One region of the Neorhizobium sp. R1-B genome, then DNA from elsewhere that is predicted to be linked to it. Evidence: riboswitches for the same ligand, from Rfam matches in the RefSeq annotation. Region 1 holds a riboswitch; each other region holds the start of a gene.

Evidence for each region. Region 1 has a riboswitch for thiamine pyrophosphate ahead of thiB (thiamine ABC transporter substrate binding subunit). Riboswitches for the same ligand answer to the same signal wherever they lie in the genome.
Region 2: linked by a shared signal. The riboswitch ahead of thiM (hydroxyethylthiazole kinase) and the one ahead of thiB (thiamine ABC transporter substrate binding subunit) in region 1 are both predicted to bind thiamine pyrophosphate.
Region 3: linked by a shared signal. The riboswitch ahead of thiC (phosphomethylpyrimidine synthase ThiC) and the one ahead of thiB (thiamine ABC transporter substrate binding subunit) in region 1 are both predicted to bind thiamine pyrophosphate.
Region 4: linked by a shared signal. The riboswitch ahead of EDE05_RS10630 (multidrug effflux MFS transporter) and the one ahead of thiB (thiamine ABC transporter substrate binding subunit) in region 1 are both predicted to bind thiamine pyrophosphate.

The regions. Positions count from the first base shown of each region.
Region 1 covers NZ_SOEM01000011.1:182,933-186,271, forward strand. Annotated here, with positions in the region: gene thiP (thiamine/thiamine pyrophosphate ABC transporter permease ThiP) at 1-1,080, opposite strand, end outside; gene thiB (thiamine ABC transporter substrate binding subunit) at 1,088-2,098, opposite strand; TPP riboswitch at 2,136-2,241, opposite strand; gene EDE05_RS16660 (response regulator) at 2,284-2,733, opposite strand; gene EDE05_RS16665 (ABC-F family ATP-binding cassette domain-containing protein) at 2,882-3,339, opposite strand, start outside.
Region 2 covers NZ_SOEM01000006.1:258,249-261,587, reverse strand. Annotated here, with positions in the region: gene EDE05_RS11795 (heavy metal translocating P-type ATPase) at 1-1,521, opposite strand, end outside; TPP riboswitch at 1,635-1,729, shown strand; gene thiM (hydroxyethylthiazole kinase) at 1,776-2,573, shown strand; gene thiE (thiamine phosphate synthase) at 2,570-3,205, shown strand; gene thiD (bifunctional hydroxymethylpyrimidine kinase/phosphomethylpyrimidine kinase) at 3,202-3,339, shown strand, end outside.
Region 3 covers NZ_SOEM01000010.1:184,481-187,819, reverse strand. Annotated here, with positions in the region: gene thiC (phosphomethylpyrimidine synthase ThiC) at 1-1,669, opposite strand, end outside; TPP riboswitch at 1,766-1,895, opposite strand; gene EDE05_RS15925 (acyl carrier protein) at 2,073-2,324, shown strand; gene EDE05_RS15920 (acyl-CoA dehydrogenase family protein) at 2,324-3,339, shown strand, end outside.
Region 4 covers NZ_SOEM01000006.1:16,130-19,468, reverse strand. Annotated here, with positions in the region: gene EDE05_RS10630 (multidrug effflux MFS transporter) at 1-1,213, opposite strand, end outside; TPP riboswitch at 1,355-1,470, opposite strand; gene EDE05_RS10625 (TetR/AcrR family transcriptional regulator) at 1,798-2,469, opposite strand; gene EDE05_RS10620 (NAD(P)/FAD-dependent oxidoreductase) at 2,689-3,339, shown strand, end outside.

The DNA.
Region 1 (3,339 bases):
TGCCACCGCTTCCCTTCCTGCGATTATGGCGAGCGCGGTCACAATCGTCAGCATTCCGGCACTCAAAGCGATGGAGAAGCTCGTCCAGGCGGCGGTAAGAAAGGCGGCGCTCGATGCGAGGTTCCAGAGATTTGCTCTAAGCCCGGCGGCAAGGATCGAAGCCAGTGGCATGATCAGGAATACCGTGGCAGCAAGTATGGCAAATGAATCCCAAAGACGTACAGACAACGCCTGACCGTCGAAGCGGCGGCTTGTACGGCCCGAGGCTGCACCCGGGTCATCCGGCGTCGGCAATAATGCCATGCCGAGCAGAATAACGCCTGTTATGACGATTTGCAGCAGCGCCAGGGCGACCGCCCGCGGCGGGTCGAAATCGAAACGCAGCGATTGGTAGATCGCCACTTCGAGCGTGGTCGCTGCCGGTCCGCCGCCCAGCAGCAGCACCAGCGTAAAGCTCGTGGCACACAGCATGAAGACGAGCGCGCCGATGCCTGGGATGACGTTTTTAACGGCGGGCCATTCCACAAACCGGAAGACCGAGAGCGGTTTCATGCCGAGGCTTGCGGATAGAAGCCAGTATTCCGCCGGCTGGCGCTCCAGTGCCGCGAGCAACAGCCTCGTGGCGAGCGGCAGGTTGAAGAAGACATGTGCGAGCAGGATTCCGGAAAGACCGTAGATGCTGATGGGCTGGTCTAGGCCGAGCGTCAACAGCAGGCCGTTGATCAGGCCCTGACGCCCCCATATACCGATCAACCCTAGCGCGCCGATCAAAACCGGCAGCCCCATCGGCAGCGCCAGGAGGCGGACGATCCAGGTTCGGCAGGGAAAGTCGGGCCGGCGGGCAAGAGCGAGTGCCACGGGAAGTGCAAGCCCTACGGAAAGCAATGTCGACAGCATCGCCTGCCAAAGCGTAAAGCGCAGGATTCGCCATGTGTAGGCCGTAAAGAGCCGGGATTGGGCGCCGTCGGCATCCCAGGAAAGCAATGCAACAACGGCAATGGCGACGAAGAGGGCGATAGAGGCGAAGCTCATAAGACCCCAGGCGATGCCCCTTCTTCGCTCTCCCCGCGTCAGCAACATGATCTTCTTAATTCATGCTCATGGCAGTCAGCCACTCGTCTATCCAGGCTTGGCGGTTCCTGGCGACCTCGTCCGATCCCATGAGGAAGGTCTTCTGCGGCTGGACCAGCTTGTTAAAGGCGTCCGGCAGAGCGCCGGATATCTTCGCGGCGGGCATCATCCAATTGGTGGTGGGAATGATATCCTGGAAGGCAGGCGAGACCATGAACTTCAGGAACTCTTTCGCCAGTTCTTTTTCCGAAGCGCCCTTCAGGATGCCGGCCACCTCGATCTGGATGTAGTGGCCTTCGGCAAAGGACGCTGCTTGATAACGTTCGGTCTTTTCCTCGACCATGTGATAGGCGGGAGAGGTCGTGTATGAAAACACCATCGGGACTTCGCCTTTGGTGAACAAGCCGTAGGCTTCGGACCAGCCGGGCGCTACCGTCAGAATGCGGTTCTTGAGCTTTGCCCAGGCCTCCGGGGCCTTATCGCCATAGACAGACTTTACCCAGAGGAGGAGGCCGAGACCAGGTGTCGAGGTGCGAGGGTCTTCAATCGCAATCTTCTGCGATGGGTCTCCATCAACAAGCTCCCGAAGGCTTTTCGGCGGGTTCTTCATCGCCTCCGTATCGTAGACGACTGCGAAGTGGCCATAGTCATAGGGGACGAAGGTGTCATCGCTGTAGCTGCCAGGTACTTTGACCGCCGCAAGATCAAGGCCATGCGCGTCGAAAAGCCCCGTAACCTTGGCTTCGGAAACGAGATTGGTGTCGAGACCAAGTGCGAGATCCGCATCAGTATCCTGGCCTTCCAGCTTGAGGCGTGTGAGCAGCGCCACGCCATCCGCCACGCCGACAAATTTCACATTGCAGGCACACGTCTTCTCGAAAGCCTCCTTGACCTTGGGGCCAGGGCCCCAGTCGGAAAGGAAGCTCTCGTAGGTATAGACGGTCAGCGTTTTGTCTTGAGCGTGCGCGACAGTGTAAAGGGACAGCGCCGCCGCGGCCGCGAACATCGACAGAATGATATTGCGCATCAGCGCCTCCTCTTCAAAAGTTTGGGGAATAGGCGCTGGCAACAAGCCGTCTAATCCCTCCGCCGGTGCTAACCGGATCAGGTTCCGCGGGTTGGCAATGCCTCTCAGCCACATGAAATCGTGTGGCACCCCGTTAGAGCGGAGAAAGATTTAACGGTAGGAAGTTCCGCTGGCAAGGGGCCGGTTCAGGCCCGCCCTTGCCGAAAAACCTTGAGTTCACGCGGCACTTTCGCGGAACGGCCGAGGCGGTTTGCCACAGCATAGTCAATCGACTGCTCGACCACATGGGGGAGCACCGGTTTTGTCAGAACACCCAGAGGCCCCCTCACACCGTCAACGTCTTCCGGATTCCCGGTCATATAAATGACGGTGACCCCGTAACGTTCAGCGAGCATGCGACCGATATCCGGCCCGGTCCGCCCATCAGCGAGATTGACGTCGACAATGGCGATATCCGCCTCCGGTGCCAATTCGAGAGCATTCCGGCGGCCATGCGCAAATCCTGCGACCTCCAGTCCCATATGTTCAACCGTTTCGGCAATGTCGAGGGCGATCAGGAACTCGTCTTCGACAATCAGTACGCGTTGACTTGGCGCCTCGCGGGCCAGCCGACCACTCTCAACATTTGTCAGCATGAATGTCCCCAATTCGGTTCTCACTATGCCGGCACGTGAGGTGCGTCCCGGCGCTGATTGCCTTTCGAACGCCAGAGGAGGGAGATTGTTCCGGGCCGGTACATGCTTTTCTTGCCTAACTATTTGTTAAGCATAACAAATTATTAAATTATCCCTCGAGCTCCTCCCGGAGCATTTCGAGCTCCAGCCATTCCTCTTCCATCTTTGTCAGGTTTTCCCGAAGTTTTTCCATTTCAGCTGCGAGCTTGTTGAAAGCGGCAGGGTCTTTGGTGAAGAGAGCAGGATCTGCCATCTTCTTCTCCCGTGCGGCGATATCCGCTTCAGTCTTCGCCATCTCCTTCGGCAGATTTTCGAGCGCGAATTTCTGCTTGTAGGAAAGCTTGCCTTTGCCCTTCGGCGCTTCTACGGAAGCGTTCAATTCGGCCTTCGGCTTTTCAGCCTTTTCGGCCCTGCGCCTTTCCTCCAAAGCGCCTTTGCGCTGTGCCAGCATGTCGGTGTAGCCGCCTGCATATTCGATCCAGCGCCCATCCGGTGCGTCGGGATTGGCCGGCGCGATGGTCGAGGTCACAGTGCGATCCAGGAAATCGCGGTCGTGGCTGACGAGGA
Region 2 (3,339 bases), on a different contig from region 1:
GGCCTCCTGGCCCTCGACGACCGCCGTTATACCCTCGCCGCCAAGCGCCCTCGCATCGCTCGCGGCAGGAATGTCTACTTCATCGTCCGCAGCCTTGGCGAGAATGGCCATCGCCAGCGGATGACTGGACCCGGTTTCGAGCGCGGCAGCGATGCGAAGCACCTCATCGGCATTACGCCCGAAGGCAATCACATCGGTTACCCGAGGCTTACCGGCGGTCAACGTGCCGGTTTTGTCCAGCGCGATGGCTGTGACCTTGCCCACCATTTCGAGGACCGCACCGCCTTTCATCAACAGACCGCGCCTGGCACCGGAGGACAGTGACGCAGCAATTGCAGCAGGCGTTGAGATGACCAACGCACAAGGGCAGCCGATCAGAAGAATGGCAAGCCCTTTGTAGATCCAACCTTCCCAGGCTTCACCAGTGATAAGTGGCGGCAACACTGCGACCAGCGCTGCGACGACCACGACGGCTGGCGTATAATAGCGCGAAAAGCGGTCGATGAAGCGTTCGGTCGGTGCCTTGCTTTCCTGCGCTTCCTCGACCAGGCGCACAATCCGGGCGATGGTATTGTCGGCGGAAGCCGCTGTCACTTGCACCCGCAGGGCCGCGTCTCCATTCACCGTGCCGGCGAAAACCGCATCGCCGACAGTCTTTACGACCGATATGCTCTCGCCCGTCACCGGCGCTTCATTGATTGCGCTTTCGCCGGCGACAATGATGCCGTCCGCAGAGATGCGGTCGCCTGGCCGCACCAGGATGATCGATCCGATCCCAAGATCTTCTGCCGGTACTTCTCGTGTCTTGCCGTTTATTTCCAGCAGCGCGGTCTTCGGCACCAGTGCCGTCAGGCTTTGAATACTCTGGCGCGCTTTGCCGGCGGCGACACCTTCCAGAAGCTCCCCGACGAGGAATAGGAAGACCACCGCCGCCGCTTCCTCCGACGCATCGATGACCACGGCACCAAGGGCAGCGATGGTCATCAGCATCTCGATCGAAAACGGCGTACCCGCCAAGGCCGCCATGACGGCGCGGCGGGCGATCGGCACCAAGCCGACGAGCATGGCGGCTACGAAGATATAGGTGTCGTAGGCCGGAACCAGGTGCCCGACCCCATAAGCTGCTGCCAGTGCAATACCTGCCAGTATCGTCAGCCGTCCTTTGGCGCTCTTCCACCACAATCCGTCCATGCGATCGTGCTCATGCAATCCTGCAAGATCTTTCGTCTCGGGGAGACCATGGTCGTGACCTTCATGATCAAGGCCGTGATCCGGCAGCTCTGCTGGTCGAGGCGACTTCTGCCCAAGAGCGCGCAGCGAGTAACCAAGCCCGGTAACCTTCGTTTCGATCACTGGCAGGTCGCACGTTCCATCATGGCTGACCATCATCGTGCCTGCAGCAACAGAAACGGAAACATCCTGGACGCCGGGAATGCGTCGAACTGCTGTGTCGATCTTTGCCGCGCAACTTGCGCAATCCATTCCGCCGATCTTGTAACGAGCCTGATTCTTTGCTGTCATCTTTCTCTCCGCCTGGGATCGGGTACCATAACTACAACCTCTAGCGACTAGAGCTACAAGTAGTTTTTTTGACAAAAATCGCTGGCGCCCATGGCGGCATATGCGCTAGTCCTTGCCTCAGACAGGGGCGTCCGGGTTGCCGGGCTGAGAAGTACCCTTTGAACCTGAACCAGATCATGCTGGCGGAGGGAGTCGCCTGGGCTTTTTCTGATGAAATGCCCTGCGCCCCTCCACCTGAAAAGGCGAGGACGCAGATGACAGACACTCCAGGCCAGATTCTATCGGCAATGCGCCAAAAGAACCCCCTTGTGCAGAACATCACCAATTTCGTGGCGATGAACATTGCGGCCAATGTGATGCTCGCCGCCGGCGCCTCGCCAGCCATGGTGCATGCGAAGGAGGAAGCAGGAGATTTCGCTCGCATCGCTGCGGCGTTGACGATCAACATCGGAACGCTTTCGCCTTACTTCCTTTCCGGCATGAAGGAAGCGGCAAAAGCTGCCAGCGAGGAGGGCAAGCCCTGGATCCTCGATCCAGTCGCCCATTTCGCGACCCCCTACCGCAGCGCTGCCGTTACAGAACTCCTGGCGCTGAAGCCCACAGTCATTCGCGGCAACGCCTCGGAGATCATGGCACTTACAGGAGCGCAATCTCGCGGTCAGGGCGTCGACAGCGGCGACAAAACCGAAAAGGCCGAAGACGCCGCCGTTGCGCTTGCTCGTGATCACGCCTGCGTCGTAGCCGTTACCGGCGAAATGGACTTCGTTACCAACGGTTTTCGCTCCGTCCATATCCTCGGCGGATCTGATCTTATGCCTCGTGTTACGGCACTTGGTTGCTCTCTGACCGCTCTGGTTGGTGCCTTTGTCGCAGTCCGTCCGGATAGGCCGTTCGACGCGACGGTGGCCGCCCTCGCGATGTTCGCGGTCGCGGGGGAGGAAGCAGCACTCACTGCTAATGGCCCCGGTTCTTTCTCTCCCCTTTTTCTTGACCGGTTGGCATCGCTTTCGCCAGAGACGCTGGATGCCAAAGCGAAGGTCGTAGCAGCATGAAAGCCTTCGATCTATCCGTCTATCTCGTCCTCGATCCCGAGTTATGCCAAGGCCTCGGCATGGCGCAGACCGCTCGGCTCGCCGTGGAAGGTGGTGCGACCATGGTTCAATTGCGTGACAAAAACGCCAGCACCGCAAGGATGATCGAGACCGGTCAGGCGTTGAAAGCGGCACTCGCAGGCAGCGGCATACCTTTGATCGTCAATGACGATGTCGAAGCCGCGATCGCCATCGGCGCCGAGGGAGTGCATGTGGGACAGAGCGACATGGGGGCATCGATGGCGCGCCGCCGCGTCGGAGAGGGTATGATCGTCGGCGTGTCGGTCGAAACCGAGGAGCTTGCGCAGGGCGTCGATCCATCTCTCGTCGACTACGTCGGAATAGGCCCGGTCTTCGCCACTCCCACCAAACCGGATCACAAGCAGCCGATCGGCTTCGATGGATTGGCGCGTATCGTGGCGGCCGCATCGGTGCCAGCGGTCGCCATCGGCGGCCTCAGGGCGGAACACGCCGGCAAGGCGCTGGCGGCAGGTGCCCACGGGATCGCCGTAGTCTCCGCCATTTGCGGCCAGCCGGACCCGAAGGAAGCCGCACGAAGAATAACTGACGAGGTCAGAAAGGCGCGCCTATGATCCGCAATGTTTTATCCATCGCAGGCTCCGATCCCTCCGGCGGCGCGGGAATTCAGGCGGACCTGAAGACGTTTTCGGCGCGGGGCACCTTTGGAATGGCAGTCCTTACTGCCTTGACGGCGCAAAACACGGTC
Region 3 (3,339 bases), on a different contig from region 1:
AATGCGCCACCTTGTGCGCTTCCTTCGGCAAGGTCTCGTCATGGAAGGAGCGCGCCGTTTCCGGATCGAGCGACAGGTTGAACTGGTCCTCCCACCGGAACTCGAAACGGGCGCGGGAAAGCGCGTCGTCGCGAACCCGGGCTGCCGGATGGCCCTTGGCGAGATCGGCCGCATGCGCGGCGATCTTGTAGGTGATGACGCCGACCTTGACGTCGTTGCGGTCCGGCAGGCCGAGATGTTCCTTCGGCGTCACGTAGCAGAGCATCGCCGTGCCGAACCAGCCGATCATCGCTGCCCCGATCCCTGAGGTGATGTGGTCGTAGCCGGGAGCGATATCGGTCGTCAGCGGCCCGAGCGTGTAGAACGGCGCCTCGCCGCAAACCTTGAGCTGCTTGTCCATGTTTTCCTTGATCTTGTGCATCGGCACATGACCGGGGCCTTCGATCATCACCTGGCAATCCTTCGCCCAGGCGATCTTGGTGAGTTCGCCGAGCGTCTCCAGCTCCGCAAACTGCGCCGCGTCGTTGGCATCAGCGATCGAGCCGGGACGCAGGCCATCGCCGAGCGAGAAGGACACGTCATAGGCCCGGCAGATATCGCAGATTTCCTCGAAATGCTCGTAGAGGAAGCTCTCCTTGTGGTGATGCAGACACCACTTTGCCATGATCGAGCCGCCGCGCGAGACGATGCCGGTGACGCGATTGACGGTGAGCGGGATGTAGGGAAGCCTGACGCCCGCGTGGATGGTGAAATAATCGACGCCCTGTTCAGCCTGCTCGATCAACGTGTCGCGATAGACCTCCCAGGTCAGGTCTTCGGCGATGCCGTTCACCTTTTCGAGCGCCTGGTAGAGCGGCACCGTGCCGATCGGCACCGGCGAATTGCGAATGATCCATTCGCGGATATTGTGGATGTTCCGGCCGGTGGACAGGTCCATGACCGTATCCGCACCCCAGCGGATCGACCAGACCATCTTTTCGACCTCCTCCGCCATGGAGGAAGTGACGGCGGAGTTACCGATATTGGCGTTGATCTTCACCAGGAAATTCCGGCCGATGATCATCGGCTCGCTTTCGGGGTGGTTGATGTTGGAGGGGATTATCGCCCGTCCTTCCGCGACTTCGCGGCGAACGAATTCAGGGGTCACGAAATCCGGAATATGCGCTCCGAAGCTCTCGCCGTCACGGATGAGAGCTTCCTTGGCCGCCTGCCGGCCGAGATTTTCGCGGATGGCGATGAACTCCATTTCCGCCGTGACGATGCCGGCGCGCGCATAGGCAAGCTGGGTAACGGCCCTGCCGTCTTTCGCCTTCAGGGGCGTGTTGCGGACCGGGAATTCCGGCGTCAGGCGATCGCCGGTGACAAACCCGTTGTCCTCCGGTTTCACGACGCGGCCTTCATAGGATTCGACATCGCCGCGCGCCCTGATCCAGCTTTCGCGCAGCCGCGGCAGGCCGGCTTCGATCGAGACCGCATGGGCCGGATCGGTGTAGGGGCCGGAGGAATCGTAGACGGTGACCGGCGGCTCGCCGGAGGTCGGATGCAGCGCGATCTCACGCATCGGCACCCGGATATCCGCGTGGACGACACCGGATTTGAAAACTTTGGTGGAGGCGGGAAGCGGACCGGTCGTGACGACAGGCGTAAGCTTTGGTGTGGCGATATTCATGGGTGAGGCTCCAAGGTTTGCCGTTTGGAGACCCAGTTCCAGTGTTGGAATGATGGAAAAACGCCTGAGCCGATGGACGGGAATCCCGCCTGAAAGCCGTGAGCGCTCGCACCGTCCCTACGCCAGTATGAACTGGATCAGGTTCAACGGGTCACTGCGCCTCGGCGGCAAAGCCGTCCGACCAGCAGTATCTCAGCCCCTTGCCGGGACCCCCCTGGTGAATGCGAGCATCAAAAACCTGCCGAGCGCCCGTGTCAAGCCAAAGCTGGCCATGCGGATATCTCGGATTTTAGCGAATCCCGCAGCCCTAACTTCACGACGTTTCTTACCGGAATTTTATGCTTTCCGACGTAGACAGTGTTCCCGGCGATGAACGCAAATTCCAGTCATTGGAGATGTCGAGATGAACGAGACTATTCGCGAACTGCTGGCACGGGTCGGCGGGCTTCCGGTTGCAGTGACCGAACTTGAAGATGCGGCCGATCTTTATGCGGCCGGGCTTTCCTCCTTTGCCTCCGTGCAGCTGATGCTGGCCATCGAAGAGGCTTTCGACATCGAGTTTCCCGACAGCCTCCTGAATCGCAAGTCCTTTGCCAGCATCTCGGCAATCGAGCAGACGGTCGCCCAGATCGTGAAAGCCCGTGAGGCTGCGTGATGAGCCTCCCAGCCTTTGCCGCCGACATGACGCTCGGCGCACGTGCCCGCCGAGTGGCGGAGGTCGCGGCCGAAAATGCCGACCGCGTCGACCGGGAAGCCCGTTTTCCGCAGGAAGCGGTCGATGCCATGAGGGCCGAACGCCTGCTCGGCATTCAGGTCCCCATATCGCTTGGCGGCGAGGGGGCTTCGACACAGGAGATCGCGGAGGTCTGCTCCATCCTGGGACAGGCATGCGCGGCAAGCGCCATGGTCTTCGCCATGCACCAGATCAAGGTGTCAAGCCTGGTCGAGCACGGCGGCGACAGCGAGTGGCATAGGGATTTCATGCGCGAGCTTTGCGCCCGTCAGCTTCTTGTCGCCTCCGCGACAACGGAAGGCGGCATCGGTGGCAATCTGCGCAATTCCATCTGCGCCATCGAGATCGACGGAAACATCTGCCGCCTGACGAAGGACGCGACCGTCATTTCTTACGGCGTTCATGCGGATGTCATCATGGTGACCTCCCGCGCCCACGCCGACGCGGCTCCGGGCGACCAGGTCATGACCGTTTTCAGGAAGAACCAGTATACGCTGGAAAAGACGGTGGACTGGGATACGCTCGGCATGCGGGGCACCTGCTCTGACGGCTTTATCTTCAAAGGCGAGGCGCCGGTCACGCAGATCTTCCCGAAACCGTTTGCCGAAATCGCGGCGCAGAGCATGCTTGCCTCGTCGCACCTCCTCTGGAGCGCGGTATGGTATGGCATCGCAGCCGATGCGGTATTGCGTGCGCAGGCCTTCGTGCGCGCCGCCGCTCGCAAGGCGAATGGCACCACGCCGCCCGGCGCGTTGAGACTCGCGGAAACATCCAACCTGCTGCAGCTCCTGAAGTCGAACATTCTTTCGGGCCTGAAGGCCTACGAGGACGCCAAGGCTGAGCCGGACCAGCTTTCCTCGATGGCGTTTTCGATCGCCATGAACAACGTCAAGCTCGCCTCGTCGGAGACGATCCTGACCATCATCAACCAGGCGAT
Region 4 (3,339 bases), on a different contig from region 1:
TGGCAGCATGGGATGACTTCACCGCTGTTATCGTGGAATCGTGTTTATCGGTAAGTGCGGCGAATGTCGCAGCCAGCAGCCCAATCGTCGTCGAAAGAAGAATGATGCAGAAGAGCCCATAGGTCGCGTCGTTTTCTGTCAGCATCGCCCCCGTGATCGATGAAAGGGCCGCACCGCCGCCAACCGTCATGGCACCGGCCAATCCGGCGGCGCTTCCGGCGAGATCCGGACGCACCGAGAGCATCCCGGCATTGGCACTCGGCATGGTCAGGCCGTTGCCGATGCCGATCAGGATGCAGGGGCCGAATAGCGCAATGGCATTCCTGAAGCCTGCCAGAAACAGGGCCAAGCCGATTATAGGGCACGCGCACGCTACGACGCGCCCCATAATCATCATGGTGGTCAACGGCACGCGCCCGGCATATCGCCCCGACAGGAAGCTGCCGAAGATATAGCCCAGGGTTGTGACGCCCATGAAGATACCGAGCGTTCCGGCCTGTAGGTCATATGCCGATGTTGCCGCCAATGGAGCGCCGGCAAGGAAGGCATAGAACGCTCCAACCGAGAACGACATGCACAATCCGTAGGCCCAGAAGCGCGGCGCGCGGAACAAGGCCGGATAGGTTCGGAACTGCTGAGCAATCGTGTCCGAGCGCGCTTTGTTGGTTTCGCTCAGACCGAACCAGCACAAGAGGAACATCACTGCCCCGGCGAGGGCGAGACACCAGAAAATCGCCCGCCAGCCAAGGGCCTGATCTAAAGCCCCGCCGAATGCCGGGGCGAACATCGGCGCGATCGCCCAGATCATTGCCGTATAGCCGATCCTGCTCGCCGTCCGCTCCTTTCCGACGGTATCCCTGATGACCGCCATAGCGACCGGGTAGCAGGAGGTAATTGTAGCCTGAAGCATACGGAAGGCGAGGAATATCCAAATATCAGGCGATAGGGCACAGCCGATTGATCCAAGCGTGAAAGCAGCAAGGTTCGCCAGAATGATCGGTCGCCGTCCGAACCGATCCGACAGCGGACCCATGACCATTTCCACCGCAACGGCGACCACCGCATAGCCTGCCAACGACAAGCTAGCGAAAGCATAGCTTATATGAAAATCCCCGGCGATATTCGCCAGCGAAGGCAGGAACACGTTCAGCGGTATGACCGAAAGAGCGCACAATAGGATGATTGTCGAGAACCTTGGAGGGGAGCGCATCATGTCTCAGCCCTCTCCAAGCCGCTCCGCCGCGGAGAAATCGAGGGTGAGGGCAAGATCTTGATCGTGCTGCCTCTAGGGGTATTCGTTCCGAGCTTTGGTTTCGTCAGTGTCATTACGGCCTCGTCTAAGAGGCCGGCTGAGGATAGGTGTCGGACCCGTCCCTTCGCCGGCATGATCCGGATCAGGTTCAAAGGGTCACTGCGCTGCGTTGGCCAGCAGTATCTCAGCCCTTTGGCAGGGCACCCCTCGGTGTAGACGATGATAGAGCGAAAATCGCAAGCAAGCACGCTTTTTGAGGGGTACGGACAGTTACCACCTAAAACCTCACCTGGAAATTCACCCACCCCCTGGCAAGCATTCTCGCAGTGTCAACCCCGACTTTGTCTCACAAGCTGGATTTTAAACGCGTTTCTTCGGCAGCCGATGACCTCAAGGGGCTCAAGCCCACCGTTAACTGCGATAAGCAACATGTCCGCTTTTCCTACTGGCAATGCGCCAAGCTGACAGTCTGAATAGCGCCTTTATTTCCGCCGTTCAGACCACCGTTGCAGCTTCCCGAAAGCTGACGGTCTGCCAAGCCGGCACTAAGGCCTCGAATGGGTCGCAGCGGTTACTCCGCCGATCGCATTGCCGCCGTGCGCGGCCATGAACATGGCGACGGCCGATCGGCAGTAGGATTCGATCTCCTTGTCGTCCTCTGCTCGCCCCTGATCGAAGCGTGCAATAATCAGGAGATCGGACCCTTTGAAAAGCGCAGCGAACAAGCGGGCGGACCGGAGAGGATCGGGCACGTTTAGAACCGCCTTGTCGTGCAATTGACGCAACAGAACCTCGATTTGGGCGATGATATGGGCGGGGCCGGCGTCGTAATGCAGCTTACCCAACGACTTTTGATTCGTCGTGTCGGCCATGACCATGGCTTCGACATTGCGGACGTCCGGGCGCAACAGCGTGCGAAGCAGGGACGATCCCACCGCCATGAGCTGATCTTCGGCCGAACCGTCGACGCCTTCAAAAAGGACCTGCGGGATTAACTGATGGCACCGGGCCGCAAACGCCGCGCCAAACAGGGCCTCTTTGCTCTCGAAGTGCCTGTAGATGCTGAGTTTGGATATCTTCGCCCGCTGAGCGACCTTGTCCAATGTCGTCGCTTGAAAACCCAATTCCGCAAAAAGTTCGCTCGCGGCGTCGACTATGGTTTGACCAAGCGCCTCGTTAGCGGGCCGGCCGCGCCGGCCTCGACTATTTTCGGTCATTTCAATTCCAGTCCTTGACAGTATCTTTATTCTCGAATTACGATACCACTTAGTTTCAGAAATATGCAAGCCAATGAATGAATCGAAAAACACGAGGGCGCCATGCAACGACGAACACTGCTAAAGCTGGCCGCGCTGTCCACCATCGGCCTTCCGCACGCCCAAGCCATCGCGGGTTCGAACCCAACATCCTCTACCCACAATACGGAGCCCACTACCATGGATGACGTCATCATCATCGGCGGCAGCTTTGCCGGTCTCGCCGCCGCCCTGCAGCTCGGCCGTGCCCGCCGTAAGGTCACCGTTCTTGATACCGGCCTGCCGCGTAATCGCTTCGCGGGCCGCTCGCACGGTATGCTCGGCCACGATCACAAGCCACCGCTGGACATCCTGGCCGAGGCGCGGCAACAGCTGGCGCGTTATCCCGCGATCCGGCTGGTCAATGCCCGTGCCGACAGCATTTCCGGCACCATCGACAACTTCTCCGTCCTCACTGGCGATGGCGAAAGCCTTGGGGCGCGCCGCCTGATCCTGAGCTATGGCGTCGTTGACCAGATGCCTGATGTTCCGGGCTATGCCGAGAGCTGGGGCACATCCATCATTCCATGCCCCTATTGCGACGGCTTCGAAGTCGCCGGCCAGCATTGGGGCCTCGTCTGGTCCGGTCCGCAGTCAATGAACCAGGTCAGGCTATTTCGCGATTGGACTGACAGGCTGACGGTCTTCGCCGATGGTCACGAGATTTCATCCGATATCCGGGCCGATTTGGCGGGCCGCAACGTACCTGTCGTCGATGGCCGGATCACCGGCGTCGCCCGTCACGGGAGCCACAACGCCACGATCAAGCTCGATACCGGGCCAAACGTTGCG